3 regions of the Neobacillus sp. genome follow, and region 2 is predicted to be linked to each of the others. Evidence: riboswitches for the same ligand, from Rfam matches in the RefSeq annotation. Region 2 holds a riboswitch; each other region holds the start of a gene.
What was found. Region 2 has a riboswitch for thiamine pyrophosphate ahead of thiT (energy-coupled thiamine transporter ThiT). Riboswitches for the same ligand answer to the same signal wherever they lie in the genome.
Positions count from the first base shown of each region.

Region 1: it holds a riboswitch for thiamine pyrophosphate, as region 2 does, so the genes downstream of both, RTR43_RS07000 (ABC transporter substrate-binding protein) here and thiT (energy-coupled thiamine transporter ThiT) in region 2, are expected to answer to the same signal.
Region 3: it holds a riboswitch for thiamine pyrophosphate, as region 2 does, so the genes downstream of both, thiM (hydroxyethylthiazole kinase) here and thiT (energy-coupled thiamine transporter ThiT) in region 2, are expected to answer to the same signal.

Region 1 is NZ_DALZYO010000009.1:59,759-67,294, forward strand. Features, by position in the region: gene cydB (cytochrome d ubiquinol oxidase subunit II) at 1-1,004, opposite strand, end outside; gene RTR43_RS06995 (cytochrome ubiquinol oxidase subunit I) at 1,006-2,412, opposite strand; TPP riboswitch at 2,968-3,077, shown strand; gene RTR43_RS07000 (ABC transporter substrate-binding protein) at 3,418-4,413, shown strand; gene RTR43_RS07005 (thiamine-binding protein) at 4,425-4,715, shown strand; gene RTR43_RS07010 (ABC transporter permease) at 4,715-5,482, shown strand; gene RTR43_RS07015 (ABC transporter ATP-binding protein) at 5,479-6,219, shown strand; gene RTR43_RS07020 (TatD family hydrolase) at 6,225-6,998, shown strand; gene RTR43_RS07025 (molecular chaperone GrpE) at 7,359-7,536, opposite strand, start outside.
Region 2 is NZ_DALZYO010000018.1:37,869-45,404, forward strand. Features, by position in the region: gene RTR43_RS12595 (GNAT family N-acetyltransferase) at 28-582, opposite strand; gene RTR43_RS12600 (histidine kinase N-terminal domain-containing protein) at 714-1,847, opposite strand; TPP riboswitch at 2,063-2,169, shown strand; gene thiT (energy-coupled thiamine transporter ThiT) at 2,242-2,829, shown strand; gene RTR43_RS12610 (FeoA family protein) at 2,975-3,199, shown strand; gene feoB (ferrous iron transport protein B) at 3,199-5,202, shown strand; gene RTR43_RS12620 (FeoB-associated Cys-rich membrane protein) at 5,224-5,379, shown strand; gene RTR43_RS12625 (helix-turn-helix transcriptional regulator) at 5,507-5,962, shown strand; gene RTR43_RS12630 (transglycosylase domain-containing protein) at 6,310-7,536, shown strand, end outside.
Region 3 is NZ_DALZYO010000010.1:75,924-83,459, reverse strand. Features, by position in the region: gene thiW (energy coupling factor transporter S component ThiW) at 138-647, opposite strand; gene thiE (thiamine phosphate synthase) at 631-1,293, opposite strand; gene thiD (bifunctional hydroxymethylpyrimidine kinase/phosphomethylpyrimidine kinase) at 1,308-2,114, opposite strand; gene thiM (hydroxyethylthiazole kinase) at 2,124-2,930, opposite strand; TPP riboswitch at 3,011-3,120, opposite strand; gene RTR43_RS25635 (DUF1963 domain-containing protein) at 3,210-3,353, opposite strand; gene RTR43_RS07780 (DUF2804 domain-containing protein) at 3,325-4,359, opposite strand; gene RTR43_RS07775 (glutaredoxin family protein) at 4,532-4,768, opposite strand; gene galU (UTP--glucose-1-phosphate uridylyltransferase GalU) at 5,030-5,920, opposite strand; gene RTR43_RS07765 (HipA family kinase) at 6,015-6,806, opposite strand; gene RTR43_RS07760 (glycosyltransferase family 4 protein) at 6,803-7,536, opposite strand, start outside.

The DNA.
Region 1 (7,536 bases), on a different contig from region 2:
AAATGCTCCTTATCTGTAACTCGTTTTCTAAAGACATAATAACTCCAGATCGTATATCCTAAGACAAACGGTAAAATTGTTAGGGCCACAATGGTCATTATTTTCAAGGAGTATGCTCCACTTGAAGCATTATAAACCGTTAAATCAAAAGCTTTATTTATCGAACTAATCATCACCCTTGGGAAAAGCCCCACGAAAATCGCTGAAACCGTCAACCCTAAGCCAAGACCAGACATCGTAAAGGCTAAACCTTCCCGTTTTTTGGAGATAAAGGTATAGGACATCACATAGGCAAGGACAATTAAAACGACAATGATCAGTTCTGGTATAAGACGAACTTCAAAAATATCAGTCATGGACCAAGATAATCCAACAAAGACGACGAGTGCCCCCAGAACCGCTAGGACTACTTTCTTCGCTAAGGCGGCTGACCGTTCTCGGAGTTCCCCTTCCGTTTTCAACGTCAAGAAGTTTAATCCATGTAAAAGGCATAACAATGTAACAGTTAAACCTCCCCATAGCGAGTATACATTAATGAAATCAGTGAATCCAGCTGTCATATTCATGTCTTTATGGATTGGCATTCCTTTAAGCATACTTGTAAATAAAACACCTAGTAAAAACGGAGGCAACAAGCTGCCAGAAAAGAGCGCCCAATCCCAGACATTTGTCCAGCGACTGCTGGGAACCTTGCTGCGGAATTCAAAGGAAACACCGCGGGCAATTAAAGCAAGTAATACAACTAATAATGGAAGATAGTATCCGCTGAACATAGTTGCATACCAATTTGGGAAAGCAGCAAAAATCGCACCACCGGCAGTTAAGAGCCAAACTTCATTCGCATCCCAAACAGGCCCAATGGCATTGATCATGATCGATCGCTCAGTCTGAGTGCGAGCCAAAAACCTTGTTGACATACCGACACCAAAATCAAAACCTTCAAGAAAGAAGAAACCAATAAATAAAACGGCGATTAAGACAAACCATAATTCACTTAATTCCATCCTAAGCACCTACCTTATCAAACGGATCAATTGTTTTATTTGGGGTAATTCCTAGCTGGTCTGCAGGACCCTTTTTGATTTCTCGAATCATTAAATAAACCATGACAATAGCTAGAACTGTAAAAATTAACACATACAGGATGATTGAAAATAAAACGCTGCCCCCGGAAACATTTGGTGAGACCGCATTGGCAGTGGTCATCAAGCCAAAAACACTCCAAGGCTGGCGGCCTACTTCCGTCATGATCCAACCAAACGTATTGGCCAGGAACGGAAAGGAAATCGCCGGAAGTAAAAACTTCAAAAACAACTTGCTGTTTTCAAGTCTTCCTTTCTTCCATAGGTATAATCCAATCATAGATAATAAGATCATTCCTACACCGAAACCAATCATTAACCGGAAGCTCCAATAAGTTGTTTTTACCGGAGGAATGTAATTTGTCCCTTTACCTACTTTGTCATCATATTTCGCTGCATACTCTTTTTGAAGTGTCTCCATTCCTTTTAAGCTGCCCTCAAATTTGGAATAAGATAGAAAGCTAAGGGCGTAAGGAATGTTAAGTTCAAACTTGTTTTCCTTTTTAGCTGAGTCAATGATCGCAAGAGCTGACCAAGGTGCCGGGTCTGCTGTATCTTGCCAGATGCCCTCTGCAGCCGCCATTTTCATTGGTTGTGTTTTTACTAGATATTGAGCTTGGCTGTGGCCGGTTAATGCAGTACCAATGCTACCAATCAATCCAATGATTAAAGCAATATTCATTGATTTTTTATAGAACTCCATATTGCGTTTCTTTAACAAATTATAGGCGCTAATTCCTGCTGTAAAGAAAGCTCCTGTACATAAGGCGCCTGCCAAAACATGAGGAAATTCAACCCACAGTTGGCCATTTGTGATAAGTGCAAAAAAGTCATTCATCTCTGCCCGTCCATTTTTGATTGCATAGCCGACAGGAACCTGCATAAAGGAATTGGCCGTTAAGATCCAAAATCCTGAAAGAATGGTTCCGATCGATACAAGCCAAATACATGCTAAATGCATTTTTTTAGAGAGACGATCCCAGCCGAAAATCCACAATCCGATAAAGGTTGACTCCATAAAGAAAGCTAGCAGTGCTTCAATTGCAAGTGGGGCACCAAAAACGTCTCCTACAAATCTCGAATAATCAGACCAGTTCATACCAAATTGGAATTCTTGAATAATACCTGTTACAACCCCGACGGCAAAGTTAATCAAAAACAAGTGACCCCAAAATTTTGCCATTTTCTTGTAGGTCTCATTTTTCTTCGTAACATACAAAGTCTCCATTAAAGCGACCATAAACACCAGACCGATTGTAAGTGGAACAAAGAAAAAGTGGTAAACTGTGGTCACACCAAACTGAAGTCTCGCTAAAAAGACTTGATCCATACTCATTTCCTCCCTAAGCATTTTTCATGATTTTTCTGTTTAAATTATGTTCATTACTTCACAAAGATGAGAGTAGTTATTGCGAATTCTAATTAAAAGATTGCTAAAAAAGCCAGATTATTAAAATAAATATTAAATTAAAATTATTATCGTTTTAAAATTAATATTTACATAAGTATAATATCAAACATTTATGAATTAATTCGTCGGTTTTTTGACGAACTTATGACACTTTTCTGAACCGTAGAGAGTATGTGCCAAATAAAGCCCTATTATGAAAGGTTTTATGGCAATTCCATCTTGTTTTTATGCAACTTTTAAAGAAACAACAAAGATATCAATGGTAAAAGTCACTGCTAATATTTTCAAAAATGCTGAAATAAAAACCTGAACACGTTAGAACTAAAATGACCCATGGAAATAGACTCCCTTTATTATACTGATTATCAAATCTAGAATAGTTGAAACTTTCTCCCCTTTCTACCAAATTTCCATATTTTGCACTAGTCAAAATAAAGAATTCTGTTATAATGTGTTTGGAATATAATTTAATAGTTAGAATTGTAGGGGAACCGGTGTTGCCGGTTGAGATTACATCCTTAAGATGTTGACTCTTAAAACCTGATCTGGTTGATACCAGCGGAGGGAACATATTCTTGAACAAATAAAATTGTTTGCTTATATGCGCCCTGGGTTCTCCCCTAGGGCGCTTTTTAATTGTCTAGCTCCACAAGGAAAGCTTCGGCAGCATAAGCAGCGCACGAAGAAAAAGCGTTAGCTTTTTCGAGGAGGTCATACGCCGCTGACCAGGGCGCTTGCGCTTTTCTATTGTCTAGCTCCAGCGCCCTAGCGGCTAGTGACCTTCGCTCTCCGCCCTACGATAAGTCAACATCGAATCGCCTTCGGCTCTTCGTGTTTCCTTTATCTCAGTTGGAGAGCTCCAGGTCATACGCCGCTGACCAGGGCGCTTGCGCTTTTCTAATTATCTACATAGGAGGAGTAGGAATGAAAAAGTGGTTAATCGTTTTATGTTCATTATTAATGATTGCAGGTTGTAGCAATCCGAAATCAGCATCAGAAACGAATAAGAAAAACACACACTCTCTGAAAAAGGTATCTGTCGTTCTAGATTGGACACCAAACACGAATCATACCGGTTTATATGTGGCAAAAGAAAAAGGTTATTTTAAAGACGAAGGATTAGATGTGAACATCATTATGCCAGGTGATGCTGGAGCAGATCAGCTTGTGGCTTCAGGTAAATCAGAGTTTGGGGTAAGCTATCAAGAATCGATCACACAGGCACGTATACAAGGCGTTCCTCTCGTTTCTATAGCAGCCATCATTCAACATAATACTTCAGGTTTTGCCTCACCAGCTGCGAAGAACATTGTTACACCAAAGGATTTTGCAGGTAAAACATACGGTGGCTGGGGCTCACCTGTTGAAAAATCTGTTCTTTCTTCCTTAATGAAAAAAGAAAATGCCGATGTGAACAAAGTTTCGATTGTAAATATGGGTGATACTGATTTCTTTACAGCGGTGAAACGAAACATCGATTTCGCATGGATTTATTATGGCTGGACCGGTGTAGAGGCAGAGCTGCGTGGAGAAAAGCTCAATATGGTATACCTAACCGACTACTCTGATAAACTCGATTATTACACGCCAGTTCTCGCAACGAATGAAAACATGATGAAAGAAAACCCTGATACAGTTAAAGCTTTTGTAAAAGCTGTTTCCAAAGGGTATGAATTTGCTATTAAACATCCATCCGATGCTGCCGACATTTTAATTAAAGCAGTGCCTGACTTGGATCCAAAGCTTGTTAAAAAAAGTCAAGAATGGCTAGCCTCTAAATATCAAGATGATGCACCAAGATGGGGCGAGCAAAAACAAAAAGTATGGGAAAATTATGCTTCATGGATGTTTGACAATGGACTTCTTGAGAAAAAGCTTGATGCTAAAAAAGCATTTACAAATCAATTTTTACCACAATAAGGGGTGATGAAATGACAAATTCACTGATCAGTATTCAAATCATACCAAAAACAAAAAATGGCGAAAGTGTTATTCCATATGTAGATGAAGCAATCCGAGTAATTCAAGAGTCAGGGGTAAAATTTGAGGTACATCCTCTTGAAACAACAATGGAAGGCGATTTACAGCAATTACTGCAGGTGATCACGAAAATGAACGATCGCATGATTGAGCTGGGAAGCAGTAACGTTATCTCCCAAATAAAAGTATTGTACCAGCCATCAGGCATCTCCATGGATCAGCTTACGGAGAAATATAGATAATGATGAAAATCATAGCGAAAGGGTGGAGACCGTTATTGGTTCTCCTCCTTTTATTCATTGTCTGGGAAACGGTTGCGATTAAATCTGGAGTTCCGGATTGGCTTTTACCCACACCGACAAAAATATTTTATGAGGGTTTCGATGGTTGGTCTAACTTTTACCCCCATTTATTATCAACCATCAATCTATCCTTACTTGGATTTGCATTAGGTTTACTAATCGGTCTACTTACGGCTATTCTATTGCACTTGCTCCCTTTCATTCGGGAATCGATTTATCCGTTGCTAATCATTTCACAAAACATTCCTATTATCGTCCTAGCTCCTCTTTTAGTGATTTGGTTTGGCTTTGGATTATTACCAAAAATGATTGTCATCACTCTCGTTTGCTTTTTTCCCATTACCGTTGCCGCATTAGATGGATTTAAGCAAACTTCCAATGAGTTAAAGCATTACATGATTATGGCAGGGGCATCGAATAAGCAATTATTTTGGAAACTAGAGCTTCCCTATGCCCTTCCTTCACTATTTTCTGGTTTAAAAATATCCGCTACCTACAGTGTCATGGGTGCAGTTATATCCGAATGGCTTGGAGCGAAGGAAGGTATTGGTGTTTATATGACCCTTGCCTCCTCATCCTTCCGTACAGATAGAGTTTTTGTAGCCATATTTGCAATTGTGACATTAAGTTTATTATATTTTTCTATCATCGTTCTTATTGAACGCTGGCTCGTTCGGTGGCAGTTGAAAGGGGCGAAATGGAAGTGAGTCATCTTACGGTTTCAAATATTTCTAAGCAATTTGACAAGAATGAAGTGATCAAGAATCTCGCATTCACAGTTGATGAGAATGAGTTTGTCTCCATTCTTGGTCCATCAGGTAGTGGGAAAAGTACCATTTTTAGTCTTATCGGAGGAATCCTCTCTCCGGATCAAGGTACCATTCACTTAGATCATCAAGTCATTAACGGAAAACGGGGTTATATAAGCTATATGCCACAAACCCCTTCTCTCCTTCCATGGAGAACCATTCTTGAAAATGTATTGCTAGGGCAAGAGCTTCAAGGAAAAAAAGAGAAAGAAGCAGCATTAGAAATGATCAATATCGCTGGATTAACGGGGTATGAAAATGCGTATCCTCATGAATTATCAGGTGGTATGAAACAAAGGGCTTCCTTTATTCGAGCATTATTAAGTCCACAATCCATCATTTGCTTGGACGAACCTTTTTCTTCCTTAGATGAATTAACACGACTTGATATGCAAAAATGGCTTTTATCAATTTGGGAAGAACATCGAAGAACCATCCTTTTTGTGACCCATAATATTGAAGAAGCATTATTTCTATCCGACCGAATTATTGTTTTATCTAATAAACCTTCTCAAGTGGCAGCTGAATTTCACGTCCCTTTTTCACGTCCAAGAGAGGAAAGTCTATTTCTAGAAGACGAGTTCTTAGAATGGAAAAGGAAAATTTACTATTCTCTCAAAAATGCAGGAGAGTGATTACATTGCTAAAAATGATTGATGCACATATTCACTTAGATCATTATAACGATCAAGAAATAAAGGATATCATTGAAAGGGACTCATCTTTAGAAGCACTAATATCCGTTTCTTTTGATTTAGAATCAAGTAAAAAAAATAAGGATCTTGCCAAAATATACTCAAAGGTTAAGCCAGCTTTCGGCTTTCATCCTGAACAAACGCCCCCTACGGAGAAACAAATGGAGGAACTTTTCAGTTGGATAAAGAGCAATCAAAATGACATGGTCGCAGTTGGTGAAGTGGGGCTTCCTTATTATTTAGGAAAAGAACAAAAACTAACTACTGTTCAACGTAGCCAATACATTGAACTATTAGAAGCATTTATTAAACTAAGTAAGGAATTAGAAAAACCTATCGTCCTTCATGCTGTTTATGAAGATGCCCCCATCGTTTGTGACCTTTTGGAGAGATACTCCGTTCCAAAAGCCCATTTCCATTGGTTCAAAGGTGATTCCAAAACGATCCTGCGAATGGCAGAAAACGGGCACTACATTTCTGTCACGCCCGATGTTTTGTATGAGGAGGAAATTCAACAGCTCGTTCAATCCTATCCACTTCAGCAAATCATGGTCGAAACAGATGGTCCATGGCCTTTTGAAGGACCTTTTACCGGAAAGATGACGCATCCCTCCATGATGAAAGAATCGATTAAAACGATATCCGAAATAAAAAAGCTTTCAATTAATGAGGTTTGTCATCACGTTTTTTATAATACGAAATCATTCTTTTCTATTTAATGAAGCAAGAATACTGCTGTCTCTTTTTAATGGATCTATATCAAAAATGAAGTGAAAGTACGAAAACACTGGAGAAGGATTTACACCTGCTCCTTTTGTTTCTTTATACCAAAAATAACTGTGGATCAAACAAGAGTGATATCTAAAAAAATAACCCTATATCTCTGGTAATTAAGAGAAGTAGGTTTATTTTAAAACTTATTATTTATTGGGTTACCGTTACTTGTGATAAGGTTCTCCGTAACGCATCTAAATGAGGTTATTTATATAATTTCCTTAAAAGAAAAATTCTCAGGCTAATAAGGATAAAAAACAGACCGCTTGAATGATTCATCAGCAGTCTGAATTTGATAAGCAAATTTATCCATTTTTCTTTACATATTTATAGCCACCGGTTTTAAACTTAATCTTAATTAATTTCTCAAGCTTATCCTCCCAAGAGTCTTGAATATTCTCGGGATTGAATTTTGCAACTCCAGCTTTTACTTTAATCCATTTCTTTGAATCATCATCGTGGAAATACCCAGTTATCGATGTT
Region 2 (7,536 bases):
ACAAAGGAATCCTTTATTTTTGAAAACTTATTTTCTCTTAGTTCCTTTCCATTCACGAGCCAACATGCTGTAAACGATAAGATTGTGAAAGCGGCCGTTTAATTGTTCACCATCTCTTATTATCCCTTCTTTAACAAAACCTAGTCTTTCCGGAATCGCTTGGCTTTTCTTATTTTTAACCCCACAACGAATTTCGACACGGTTTAATCCTAATTGAAAAAAACAATAGTTTAACAAGGCTTGAACCGAACGGGTGATTACACCGTGACCTTCTGCTTTTTTGGCAAGATAATAGCCAATGCTTGTTGTACTGTTGTACCAATCCATTTGATTTAACCCAATCGAACCAACTAGGTCCCCTTTGTAAAGAATCCCGACATTAAGAGCACTATTCTCTGCAAATTGTGTTAGCCAAACTGGTATGATGGATTCAAACTGATAAAGGCTGTTCATACTATCCACCCATGGCATCCACTCACGTAAATGATCACGGTTTTCTTCAACAAGCTGAAACAGATTAAAGGCATGATGTCGTTCTAACAATTGAAGTTCAATATCGTGATCAACTTTTAATGTAAACATAGGCCTATTCTCCCGAAAAAATTTTTAGTACATCATATGCCAAAAAAACTTTTTCGGAAGGTTTCTAAGGAAGAAAAAAAGAAAATCCTTGCCTTATTAAAGCAGGGATTTTCTAAACAAGTTTATTCATGCTATTTTGACACTGTAGCGAGAGGGAGTGTCAGCGAAAAGGTGGTTTTTTCAGGTTTAGAATCACAAGACAAGCTCCCTTTATGTTTTTCAATAATTTCTTTACAGACAAATAACCCAAGACCTGTGCCGAGTTTTTTAGTGGTGAAAAATGGCTCAAATATGGTTTGTTGCAGTTCTGATGGAATTATCGGTCCATTATTAGAAATATTAATGGAGACTTTCTGATTATTTTCTAAAAAGCTAACAATTTCAATCGTTGGATTCTCATTCACATGGTGATTGAGAACATCAATAGCGTTAAAAATAATATTAATGAATACTTGTCTAATTTCATCAGCGTACCCATGGAGTGTAAAATCATTACTTAAATCCATTGTTATTTTCACTTTACCATCTAATATACTTGGGTATAGAAAGTTTAATACATCACTAATTAGCTTATTTAATTTGAAATATTCTTTTTCCTTACCGATTAATTCTTTTTTGGACAAAAGTAAAAACTGTGAAATTCGAAAATTTAGTTGGTCTAACTCACTCGAAATAATGTCTAAATATCGCATATTTGGATAATCAGCTTTCAGTAATTGAATAAATCCCTGAACAGAAGTGAGTGGATTCCTAAATTCATGAATGAAGCTTGACGTCATTTGTCCAAGAAGTGTTAACCGATCCTGATGAGTCGAGTCGATGAATATTGTCTTTTCCTCAATGATTTTGTTTTTTTCCTCTGTATAATGAGAGACTGCAAAAAAAAGAAATTTATCGAAACAGAAATTGATTCTGTTCATTGATTCATGTATCTCCGACCAAGGAATTCTGGATTTACTAAAATAACTCCATAAAACAGTTCTGCCTAAATTAACATTATAAACAAAGTCGCCAATGTTAATATCAGCGATAACTCTTTCACCAGATATTTCTATCGCAAGTTTTTCAAGCACAGCTAAAAGCTCCTGGTCATTCATCCTATGCATAGTTAATATTACGTTAAAAAGAGCTTCAGCATATACGCGGATTTTTTCTTTATACGGTTCTGCTTCAGTAAAGAGAAATGAATTTCTCCATTCATGTAATATTGCCTCTTTATTATGATCAAAAAAAGCAAGCATTTCAGTTTGTTTTTCTGTAAACATGATAACCTCCTGACCAACCTTGAATACAAACTAATTCGCTTATAATGAACAAAATCCTTTATAATTGAAATAAAAATTTTTCTGAGTATTTCGTGAATCATCTGGCAAGTAGTCCCTCTTATGTTAAAAGAAAATCATAGGTTTTCAACACGAATGTAGTATTTTCCTTGTCAAAGTGATAAAACAATTGTATATTCGATATGGAAACAATTGAATACTTCCACAGGGGGAGCTGCTTTAGGCGGCTGAGAGTGAACGTTCGAGTTCTGACCCTATGAACCTGTTAGGTAACACTAGCGTAGGGATGTGGTTTGCCGGATATTAAAGCAATGCAGACAATCCTTTTCGTCTTGCATTGCTTTTTTTTGTTTTCAAAATAGAGGGGGACACTGAATTGAACAGAAAAAAAAGTAATACGCTATTTATTACTGAGGTCGCTGTATTTACAGCACTGGCATATTTATTAGACCTCTTATCGGGATTTTTAATGACAAAATTTTGGCCACAGGGTGGATCTATTTCCATCGCAATGGTGCCTATTTTCCTAATGGCATACCGCTGGGGCATTAAAGGCGGTCTACTAACAGGCTTTTTACTAGGGTTATTACAATTCATTCTAGGATTCGCACAAATTTATACAATTGTTCAAGGTATCATCGATTACTTTATCGCATTTTCAGTTGTTGGCTTAGCTGGGATTTTTGCAGGTCAAATTCAAAAATCTCTTGCAGAAGGAAAAAAGGGTAAATGGATGATTTATGCGATATTTGGAGCATTTTTTGGCAGTTTGCTCCGCTATCTATGCCATGTTGTTTCTGGTATTGTTTTCTTCGGAAATTACGCACCTAAGGGACAACCGGTTACAATTTACTCGCTGATATATAATGGAACCTATATGCTTCCAAGCTTTGTAATTAGTGCTATTGTGATCATTCTTGTTATCAGTTCAATGCCTAAAAAAAGGTTTTTACAAGTACATTAATAAGGGATGAAAAAGAGAAGCATATCGCTTTTCTTTTTTTTCGTATTTTTGTCACAAAATAAGTATGCTTTTTCCCATAAAAAAGTGTTAAACTGTTAATATAGAAAGATAATCATTCTCAATTAACATAGATAGGGTGATATACATGGTTGCATCGTTAAAAGCAGGAGATAAGGGAAAGATTATTGATATTTCTCATGTTGGTAACCTGGTACAAAGACGATTACTTGATTTAGGGATTACAGAGGGATCAGAAGTGTGTGTGAAATGTGTCATGCCATTTGGCGGCCCAATTATGATTGAGTCTTGCGGACAGTGTGTCGGAATCCGACGCAGGGAAGCAGTTCAGATTGAAGTGGAGAGAATATAATGGAAATCGCTCTTATTGGAAACCCCAACACCGGGAAAACTTCATTGTTTAATAATCTAACAGGTTCCTATGCGTATGTGGGGAACTGGAGCGGTGTAACAGTTGAAAAGAAAGTTGGCGTTTTCAAAAATAATATTGGCCATTTAATTGATTTACCTGGTGTGTATACCTTAAATCCGCTGTCAAAGGATGAAGGGGTTGTCACTTCTTTCTTTTTGAATGAATCCGTAGATCGTCTGCTAAATATATTAGATGCTTCACAATTGGAACGTAATTTGCATTTAACACTCCAATTACTTGAGTTTGAAAAGCCAGCCCTTATCGGTTTAAATATGATAGATGTAGCAAATAAGCGTGGGATTCATATAGACTCTTCAAAGCTTTCAGAAATTCTCGGCGTGCCTGTCGTCCCCGTTGTCGCCAGAAGTGGAAAGGGCTGCGATAAGCTTGTCGATGTGATCGCAACCAAATCGATGCAGCCAACGAAAAAGAACCTCGTTTATTATGGAAAAGAGGTTGAGGAAGCTGTAACAACACTGACAGGTGAACTAAAGGGGAAAACTAGTCATTCTGAACGCTTTTTGGCGATTCAATATTTTGAAGGTAATGAATATGTTAAAAACTATGTTAATAGTATTGCAGACCCTCAAAAGCTGAATGCAATTAAGGCAAACCTGGAATTGAAATTACAGAAGCAATATGATAGTAAATCATTAGCAAACTTTATCTATTTAAAGAGAAAAGAAGTCATAGAGAATATCGTTGCTGACGTAGCAAGAAAAAGTAATTCGATAATTCCTCTTTCTGAAAAAATTGATAGCATTGTAACGAATCGTTATCTTGGGATGCCTATTTTCTTATTGCTTATGTATTTAATGTTTATGCTTACCTTTGATTGGTTAGGAACGCCGTTGTCGGATGCGTTAGATGCCCTTTTAACAGGTCCAGTTACCAACGGGTTTGAAACAGTGTTAAACGCTATTCATGCATCTGCTTTTATCCATGCATTAATTATTGAAGGATTAGTTGCAGGGGTTGGTGGTGTTCTCGTATTTGTACCGCAAATTTTCATTTTATTCTTCTTTATTTCCTTATTAGAAGATTCCGGTTATATGGCACGTGTCGCCTTGGTAATGGACAGAATCATGGAATCTGTGGGCTTGAATGGTAAAGCATTTATTCCGATGATGATTGGCTTCGGTTGTAATGTACCGGGAATAATGGCAGCCAGAACAATTGAGACCCCAAGAGAAAGGTTATTAACGATTCTGCTGACGCCGTTAATGTCCTGCTCAGCCCGTTTACCAGTCTATGCTTTATTTGTCGGTGCCTTTTTTGCTGGGAACAAAGCATTCATTGTCCTTAGCCTCTATGTTCTTGGGATCGTTGTTGCTTTAATCTTGGCAAAAATATTTTCTACTACCATCCTAAAATCGGAAACATCCTTATTTGTAATTGAACTGCCGCCATATCGACTTCCACAGTTTCAATCACTTTGGAGAAGTACTTGGGATAAAGGGAAAGGGTTTGTCAGAAAGGCTGGGACATTTATTTTTGCGGGTTCTGTCTTTATTTGGCTTTTATCCTACGCTGGTCCTGGTGGTTTAAATGTGGATATGGATCACAGCTTTTTAGCTAAGATCGGAAATGTCATAGCACCAATTTTTGCACCAATTGGATTTGGTACTTGGCAGGCAACGGCTTCGTTAATTACTGGCTTCCTTGCAAAAGAAGCGATTATTTCGACGATGAATATTATTTATTTTGTTCCGAATGATGCCAGCCTACAAGGATTGTTAGCTAATTATTATACCCCGCTTTCTGCCTATAGTTTCATGGTTTTTATTTTGTTATATATTCCATGCCTGGCAACAGTAGCAACAATTTATAAAGAAACAAACTCTAAAAAGTGGACAGCTTTTTCGATGATTTATGCGTTTGCCATTGCCTATATTTTATCCTTAATTATCTATCAAGGCGGCAAGCTGTTCGGATGGGTCTAATTTATAAAAGAGGTGGAGTAAATGATTGCCAGTGTTCTGATAGGTGTTGCTATCTTTGGTTACGCGATTTGGCATTTTGTGAAATTTATTAATAAATCCAAAAAGGGAAAATGTGCCGCCTGCGACTTGAAAAATTCATGCTCAAGCCAATGCGCTATTCCACCGAAATTGAAATAAATGTCTCGTAAAAAACTGCTATCTTAAGACGATAGTAGTTTTTTGCTTTAAATAGGCTTAATTACTTTTAAAAGTCGAGGAACTTGTGTAAAATTACACTAGAAGCGATTGAAAGAAGGGCTAAAACGTGACCAGAGATGAAATTATCATGCAGGTTTCTGAAAAGCTTCGTCTGATCCGGACAGAAGCAGGTTATACGCAGGATAAAATGGCAGATATCATTGGTGTCTCCAAGAAAACGCTTGTGCAAATTGAGAAGGGAAGAGTTCTGGCCAATTGGTCTACTGTTGTTGCAATTTGTGCTCTTTTTCGGGAAACGGAAACAGTTCAATTTTTATTTGGAAACGAGCCCTTAGAAGTGTTGGAAACGGTTGCTAGGGAAGGTATTGATTATCGTAAGATGAAAACACTTGGCGGCCGGATATGGTGGAAAGCGATTTCGAAGAAAAGTGGATTTATTCTCCAGCAAAATATTCTAAGCAAACATTTTCGGATATTAGATGAAAGAAATTATCGGATTTACAGCAGCTTTGATGAAAAGATGACAAAGCAGCGCTTTAAAGAATTGACCAAAGGTTTATAATAGAAGAAATTTGAAAAGACGGGCTACGAGGCCTGTCTTTTGTATTGAAAAGGGGCTAAGCACCCAACGAATCAGCAAATCCAATCATAGTGAAAAATATACAGTAAGTCCGACGAATTAAGTAAAGCGTAACTCTGTTCACATCCCATTTATTATGGAAGCTTAGTTATTTGGATGTTTTCTATTTCCACTATAATTGTTGGAGGCGTAAAACGCACTTTATGTTTTCAGTCAGTTTTCCTTGTATAGTCATAAAATCTAGCCATTCATCGAAAATTATACCTGGTAAAGATAATCGGCCGTTTGGATATCCTTTCCTTACGCATTATCATATCTTAGGAGGCACAATGAAAAAATTAGCTGTACTCAAATTCTTTAAGAACTGGAAAAAGTGGCATTTACTCCAAGTTTTGGTGTTAACTGTGTTGATTATGATTCTAAGTTTCTTTGGACTTCTTTATTATCTTTCCAAGGATGCAGATATATCAGAACTGAAAAATGAGCTTCCCCAGCCAACGGTTTTTTATGACGTAAATGGGGAGGTAGCAAGCAAAGTATCTGCGAATAAGAATGAAGGAGTTTCAATCAAGGAAGTACCTGATTCAATGAAAAATGCCATCATTGCCATTGAGGATCATCGTTTTTATCAACATAGCGGTGTTGATTTAATTGGTACATCTAGGGCTCTCCTCCGCGACCTAAAGGCTGGTGGGATGGTCGAAGGTGGTAGTACTATCACACAACAATTAACGAAAAATACGATACTTACTTCGGAAAAAACATTGAAAAGGAAATTGGAGGAAGTTTTTTTAGCATTAGCAGTTGAACGGGAGTATACGAAACAGGAAATCCTTCAGATGTATTTAAATCAAATTTATTTTGGGAATGGTGCATATGGAATTAAACAAGCCGCAAGTAAATATTTTGCAAAAGAGGTTAAAGACCTTACCATAAGCGAGTCCGCCTTATTGGCGGGATTAATCAAAGCTCCTTCTGCCTTAAATCCTTATGAACATATGGAAAAGGCAACCGAAAGAAGAAACCTTGTGCTAGCTAAAATGAACGAGCAAGGCTTTATTACAAAACAGCAAGTTGAAAAGGCAAAGAATGAAAAGGTTGTTCTCGATGACAAGGGCGGTGACCCGTTCCGTGGTAAATTTCCTTATTATGTTGACCAAGTATTAGATGAGGCCATAAAACAGTACGGGTTATCTCAAGATGAATTATTAACAGGCGGCTATCAAATCTATACCGAACTTGATCCTTCCATGCAAGCGGCAATGGAGAAGACGTATCAAAATGATGCCTTATTCCCAAAAGGAAATGACCGGCTTGTGCAAAGCGGGGGAGTTTTAGTTGACCCTAAATCAGGTGGGGTAAGGGCTCTTGTTGGCGGTAGAGGGGATCATACTTTTAGGGGCTATAACCGAGCATCGCAGTTAAAGGCACAGCCAGGGTCATCGTTCAAGCCATTAGCTGTGTATACCCCGGCACTTGAAGAGGGCTGGAAAATTACTGATATGTTAAAGGACGAGCCGATGAAATTCGGCGATTATGAACCTAGCAATTATAAT
Region 3 (7,536 bases), on a different contig from region 2:
AAAACCCGCTCACCTGGAAATGGAATAAGCGGGTTAAAAACACCTCCCACTTCCCTCAACAGGTATCAACTTGTCCGGGTTCAAAGGGTTCAGAGGCACCCTCCATCTCCAGCCTCAAGGCTTCCCCTAGTGAATGTTTATTTAGTTTTTAAAGATTGATCAGCCATTATTAAGATTTTCTTTCTTAAGAAAATAGTTAAAATCATCAACCCAAGCAGGGCTCCCGCAAAAGAGCTAAAAATGAATAAAGGAATGAAGCTAAAAACGGTTGCTTCTTTCCCAAGTAAAAGAGTTGCAATTGGATAACAAAGAACCGCACCAATAATCCCCGTTCCAATAACTTCACCGATAAAAGCCAAATAGATTTTTCTAGTTTTTAAATATAAAAGAGAGGCCAGCAATGCCCCAACCATACTTCCGGGAAAGGCAAAAACCGAACCAGTACCCATCAAATTTCTAAGTAAGGAGACACATAAGGCCTGAGCAACAGCGTAAAATGGACCCAAAAGGACAGCTGATAAAACGTTTAAAAAATGCTGAACAGGAAATATCTTGGTAAATCCCATCGGAATTGATACCAGGTTACTCGAGATCGTGCCAATCGCGATCAGCATCGCCGTCAAAGTTAATTTATGAGTTTTGTTCATCTGATTTTTTCTCCTCAACACTATCACTTAATGCCCTCGCTGCTACCATAGGTGACGCTTCATGGCTAATTGCTGTGATCACCGAAACACCATCTGCTCCTGCTTCCACGACGGATCTAGCATTTTCGTGAGTGATTCCGCCGATTCCGACGATTGGGATGGTGAAGCCTTCTTTTCTTAATGTTTGGATCAATGTTGTCCCACGGGATGGCTTGGCATCCACCTTTGTTTTCGTCGGAAAAACTGGACCAATCCCAAAATAATCCGCTCCCTCTCTCAGAGCGACCTCGGCTTCTTCAATTGAATGAACGGAAACACCGAGGATTTTATCACCAATTTTTTCTCTTACCGATTTGACAGGCTCATCTTCTTGCCCGATATGAACCCCATCTGCATCAATTGCAAGCGCTAGCTCGATATCGTCATTGACGATAAATGGGATTTGATGATCCCTACATATGCTCTGCAGTTCTTTGGCTAGACTTAACTTTTCAGTACCTGTTAAAGCTCCTTCACCCTTCTCACGATATTGAAAAAGGGTTATACCGCCGGCAATCGCTTCCTCCAAAACATCTTTCGGGTTTTTCAAGCAGTTGTTACTGCCCATAATAAAATAAACTTTCAGTAACGCTCGAAGGTTGATCATGGTCTAGCCAACTCCTAAATATTTTTTCTTTTTCCATATGCCCAATGGTTGGTAGGACCATGTCCGTGACCAATTTCAATCTGGTCTTCAATTGCTGCCTGAATAAATTTTTTCGCTATAACTACGGCATTATGTACTGTAGAGCCCTTCGCCAATTCAGCGGTAATCACAGCCGAAAAGGTACATCCGGTTCCATGGGTATTTTTTGTGTCAACTCGCTTGCTGCTAAAAGTGAAGAATTCCTTTCCATCAAACAGTAAATCACTGGATGATTCAAACTCATCTTTATCATGACCGCCTTTTATGACGACATTTTTCACACCTATTTCATATAGTCGTTTGGCAGCCTCCATTTTCCCTTCAGTGGTTCGGATTTCCATCCCTGTCAGCACCTCTGCCTCCGGGATGTTTGGAGTCACAACTTCAGCAAGCGGCAATAAATGGTTTTTCAGCGCAGAAATGGCTTCCTGTTGCAGCAATGAAGCCCCACCCTTCGCAATCATTACAGGATCGACGACGATATTTTTCCATTGATATTTTTTGAGTTGCTCTGAAACGGCATCGATAATATCTGCACTAAAAAGCATTCCTGTTTTCACCGCATCTGTACCGATATCCTCCCCGATAGCTTGAATTTGTTGAATAACTGCCTCGGCTGTCATCGGATAGACTGCATGAACACCCAAAGTATTTTGCGCGGTAACAGCCGTGAGTGCCGACATGCCGAAAACCTCTAACTCCTGAAACGTTTTCAGGTCCGCTTGAATTCCTGCTCCACCGCCGCTATCAGAACCTGCGATTGTTATGGCCTTTTCAATCATAGTAACCCCCTAAAATTCCCTAAAAGAACTAAATTGATTGATATCTTCAAAAGAAACGAGTGATAATTGGTTCAAAAATTCAATTTGGAAACTACCCGGGCCTAGGTCCGCTGTTTTTCTAGCAGCCTTTTCCGCTGCAATCCCATAGTAAGTTAAAGCAGCCACCGTTGCCCTTAAAAAATCCTTTTCCACTCCCACAAAAGCTCCAATTACAGAGGTTAATAGGCAGCCCGTTCCTGTCACCTTTGTCATAATCGGGTGTCCATTTGAAACTACATATGTTGTTTTTCCGTCAGTTACAACATCCTCTTTTCCAGTGATGACAACCACACAGTTCATTTTTTGTGCAGCAGTAATCGCAAGTTCAGTGATATTCCCTTTGGCATCCCCTGCATCGACGCCTTTAATTTCCCACTTCTCGCCGACCACATTAGCCATTTCTGCGGCGTTACCCCTAATAATGGACACCTTTACCTCATTCATGATTTTTTGCGCGGTTTCCGTCCGATAACGAGTAGCGCCGGCACCAACCGGATCAAAGATCACTGGAACACCCGATTCATTTGCTGCCCTTCCAGCAAGGATCATCGAATCCACTGTTTGTGAATTTAACGTACCAATATTCAAAACTACTGAATTAGCAATCTGTGCCATATCAGCTACTTCTTCCATTGCATACGCCATTACCGGTGAAGCGCCAAGGGCAAGGAGCCCATTCGCCGTGAAATTAGTAACCACGACATTAGTTATGTTATGTACAAGCGGGTTAACCTCTCTTACTTTTTGCAATGTTTCGCACAAGCTGTTTTTTTCCATGTTAAACACTCCTTTTTTTTTAAAATAAAAAAAGCCAGGTCCATAAAAATAGACCTGGCTAGTAAGTATAAGAATAAAATCACTTAACTCAACTACTTTCCTACGCTGGTATTACCCAGATCAGGTCCAAAGGGTTAAAAACTTAAACGTTTTCTCTCAGCCTGATTACAGGGCACCCCTAGTAGATACATTCGTATTAAATTAAATAAATCATAACTCTATTAAATAATACTGTAAAGAAAATTGTGATAAATAAATTCTTATCAAAGGAAAACGCACTCAATAGCATTGAAGAATAAATCCAACCTTTTCAAACCGTTTATTTTTCAAATCGTCTTTGTGGGTGCAGAAATACAGTATTCCAGATTCCCTCAGATTCGTTCCTGAATTGGCATTACCAGCGATTATAAACTCGCTCGGCAAAGCCTAAGAAATCTCTTACTTCAATAACACATCCATCATCAAGTACTGCCTTCCCATTGAACCTACCAAATACTTGGTGCTGATCACTGGCAATTATTCCAATCGAAGTAAAATCAGATCGATCCAAAATAGGATTAAAGTTCATTTCAAACCTACCATCGCTTGATGAAAAGTTCCATTGCGTCATATAATCAAATTTACCACCCTCTTTCTTCGGAATATGAAAGGTCACTTCTGCTAATTTATGTGCACGTCCATCGTAAAAGAGCATATTTTCACTTGCTGCCGAAGTATCACCAAAGCCGTACCCGATATTAAAACCGAACGTTTTTCCATTCGCGACACCTGATGCTGATCCCCAGTACCATGTATTCTTGTAAGTCCAAACACCCCTTCCCCAATCCAGGATGCCAAAGGAAGTAGCGGGATTGAAATGATACTCTTGGCCATCAATGGTGACAACACCATTAGCCCTCATACAGTTAATTTTTTGATTATAATAGAAGGCTTTTGGATCTTCCGCGAATGGAGTTGCAATCACCATCGAATCCTTTGGTTCGTCACTTAAGTTGATGTCACAAAGAAGATCCTTGCCTTTATCAAAATTTTTCATGGAACACTTTAGCCTTCTCGCTGTCCCTTTATGAAGAAATTCAATATGGATTCGTTTATCTCTGTATACAACGTCACCCACTTTTGATGATGAAGGTAACTGCAACTTACCAAATGTAAAGGGCTTGATAATGCTAGTTGTTCTATATCTGGCATTTTTAAAATCCATAAAGGAAACACTTAATAGCCCCATATACGAATTATCTGCAACTGTTAGGGCGACACCAAACTCATCATTCGCAACAAAATAATAATCCCACTCTTTGATTCGATAAGAATGTGCATGGATATCCTCACGACGATATTCGTGCAAAAGGTCTGTTGCATACCCTTTGTCGTTTAGTTCACCCCTGTCATTAAGCAACTTTTGAGGTGTCTCCATTTTTCTTTGCATAAATCTCACCTCACTTATTAATCTGAAAGTTCATCTATACATTTCAATTCGAGAAGCACCTTGCCAAGACCTTTACATTTTGAAAAAAAAGAGTGCCAAATCAACATTGATTTGATACTCGATTTATCGTCAATGAATACCTTTTTTCTACAAGTGGAATTTCCCTCATGCCTTATCGGGCTATATCCATTAGCTCTTTAAGCTCATTTGTAAATCCCTTTACTACTCGATTATCGAACACGGAGACCGGGACACCCATAAAACCAAGTTCCTCTACTTCCTTTTGATAATCAGGGTTTGCTGATACGTTCCTTGTCTCAAAAGGGATTCCTTCCTGTTTAAGTACCTGTTTGACTAAATCGCATTCAATGCAATCGTTTGTGGTATAAACGATTATCTGCTTTTTCATCACTTCTTTTTCCCCTTTCTAAATTTCATAAGGCAAAGTAAAAAACGAGATCTAGCACTACCTCGAGAAATGTCATTTCTTGCGCTTTCCCAAGCAATAATTCCATTATAAACACTTCACGCTAAAATTCTATATTGGCATATAAAAAGAAACAAACCCCGTAAAATCACGAAGTTTGTGTATAAATTTGAATTAAATTCCATTTTGTCCACCTGCGGCGGACACTTAGCCCAAAATGTCTTTCTATGGTGCCTGACACCATTAATTTGAGCCTTTAGTTAAGTCGTTTTTTATTTTTTTTATGTGAGCGAGTATTTCTTCTTTTGTGTCGGGTCTGGTTAGAGCGATGTCGATTGTTGCTTTAATGTAGCCGATTTTGTCACCTATGTCGTAGCGTTTTCCCTGAAAATTGTATGCTAAGACTGTCTTCAGTTTATTTAGCTCATTAATGGCATCGGTAAGCTGTAGTTCATTCCCTTTTCCAATTGGAAGCTTCTCTAATATTTCAAAGATTTCAGGTTGTAATACGTAACGACCCATGATCGCCAAATTGGAAGGAGCGTCCTCTACTTTTGGTTTTTCTATTAAAAAATCAACATTGTAAAGATTTGAACCTCCCATTGAACCCTTTGTCTTAACTATACCGTATTTACTAACATCATCTTCCGGGACATTCTGAACACCGATAACTGAACTTTTATTCTTTTCATAAACACCAATTAACTGCTTCAAACAAGGAATTTCCGACATCACGATATCGTCGCCTAATAAAACAGCAAATGGCTCTTTACCAATAAAACTTTTAGCACAAAGAATTGCATGTCCGAGCCCTTTTGGCTCCTTTTGCCGGACATAATAAATATTTACTAAGCTTGAAATTGACTGGACTTCCTTTAATGCATCTAACTTATTCTTTTTTAATAATGTATCTTCCAGCTCATAGGATTTATCAAAGTGATTCTCAATTGACCTTTTTCCCCTGCCTGTGATCAAGATAATCTCCTCAATCCCCGATGCGACCGCTTCTTCCACAATGTATTGGATTGTTGGTTTATCAACTATTGGTAACATTTCCTTTGGTTGTGCTTTTGTGGCTGGTAAAAAACGAGTTCCGAGGCCAGCGGCTGGAATAATGGCCTTGCGGATTTTCATAACCTGCCTCCATCCATTTTCTATTTTATCTATTTTATGCACATCGACAAACTCGGTTCATGACAAAAGCCTATAAACCAACAACTCCCTTTCCCTATCGGGTCTGGGAGTTAATGGAGTTTTCTTTTAGTGGTCGGTAGATCTTTTTTAAAAATTTGTGCAGCAAATCTGGAAGAATTTTTTTGCGCCGAGTCACTAGGGCGGATACGATCGCCTTTTTTTCATCCTTTGTGACATTCCAGTCATCAGGAATTAATTCAACAATTTCTTCGATTAATAGAATAGGAATAGTTTGAATTAATTTCAGTTGATCAAAAAACTGTTCCTCATCCTCTATAAAGGACACCATTATTTGATGTGTTGCACTTTTTATCATTTCAACTGGTAAGTTTTCCAAATCACTTTGCTGCCAATTGTAAGATCCGAAAACTTCAGCCTGGTCAATAATCCAAAGATGGTAAGAATCTTCTATTTCTTCCCTTAATAGAATATTTTTGCGCGTGCGGTCCTGGTTACACAACCAGTAATCAAATAAGATAATCCCTGCTAATGATGGATGATTAATAATATAGGGGAAACTTGAAACCTGGTGACCATCCAAACAATTAGGAACATACAATGAAGCAAATTGGTACTGTGTGTGGCTCATTTGTAAAAGTTCGGGCAATTGAGAAGAAAATTCTTGTGGAATTTCTACTATTTTGGCATAAGGGATTGGGAGTCCAAGATATCTTCCCAAGCAATAGCCAACCCATTCATTCGGTAATGATTTTTCAAAACCATGTTGAAAATATTTCACTACATAGTCTTTTCCATCACTAAAAGCGATTAAATGAGCATTCGATTTCCCCTCTAGTTTTCTAATGTATTCAATTGGCTCGATCATGGAATATTCACCTCACCTTGGTCAGCAATAACTGTCGGGACCATTTTTTGTAACAAGTCAATATATTGATCCGCGACCACTTGAATGGCAAACTTTTCTTCCACTTTCTGAATCGCCGCCTGTGACATTTGTTGATGTATTTCTGGATGGTCGATAATATTATAGATTTGCTTAACAGCATCCTCGACATTTTGTCCTCGGAAAAGAAGTCCTGTTTCCCCGTTTACCACGATTTCATTAATTGGCATGATATTAGAGGCAACAACCGGCACACCACATATCATCGATTCAATAAAGGTATTCCCGAACGATTCTGCTTTAGTAGTAGCAAGGGTGCATCCGCCAGATTGACGTATTTTCGCATAAACATGTGGCATTTGTTGATAAGGAATGACAGGAAACCACTTGATAATATCGGTAAGGTCCTCCCCTTTCCAAACAGTTGCAAACTCTTCACGCTGGATACTCTGCGCTCCACCGATGATCCAAAATTCAATATCATTACGTTCATTTTTAATCTGTTTGGTAATTTCAACAAGCATGGGCCAGTTCTTACGTTTGTCTAATCTGCCAATCCAACCAATAATTTTTTTACCTTTAGTCAATGTGGGCGCACTAGTGAGATCAATTTCCTCCGCAGGTAACGCCCGGAAAAAGGAAGTATCTACACCATTATTGATGACCTGGATAGGAATGGCATCTGTCAGAATAGAGACCAAACGCTTTTGAT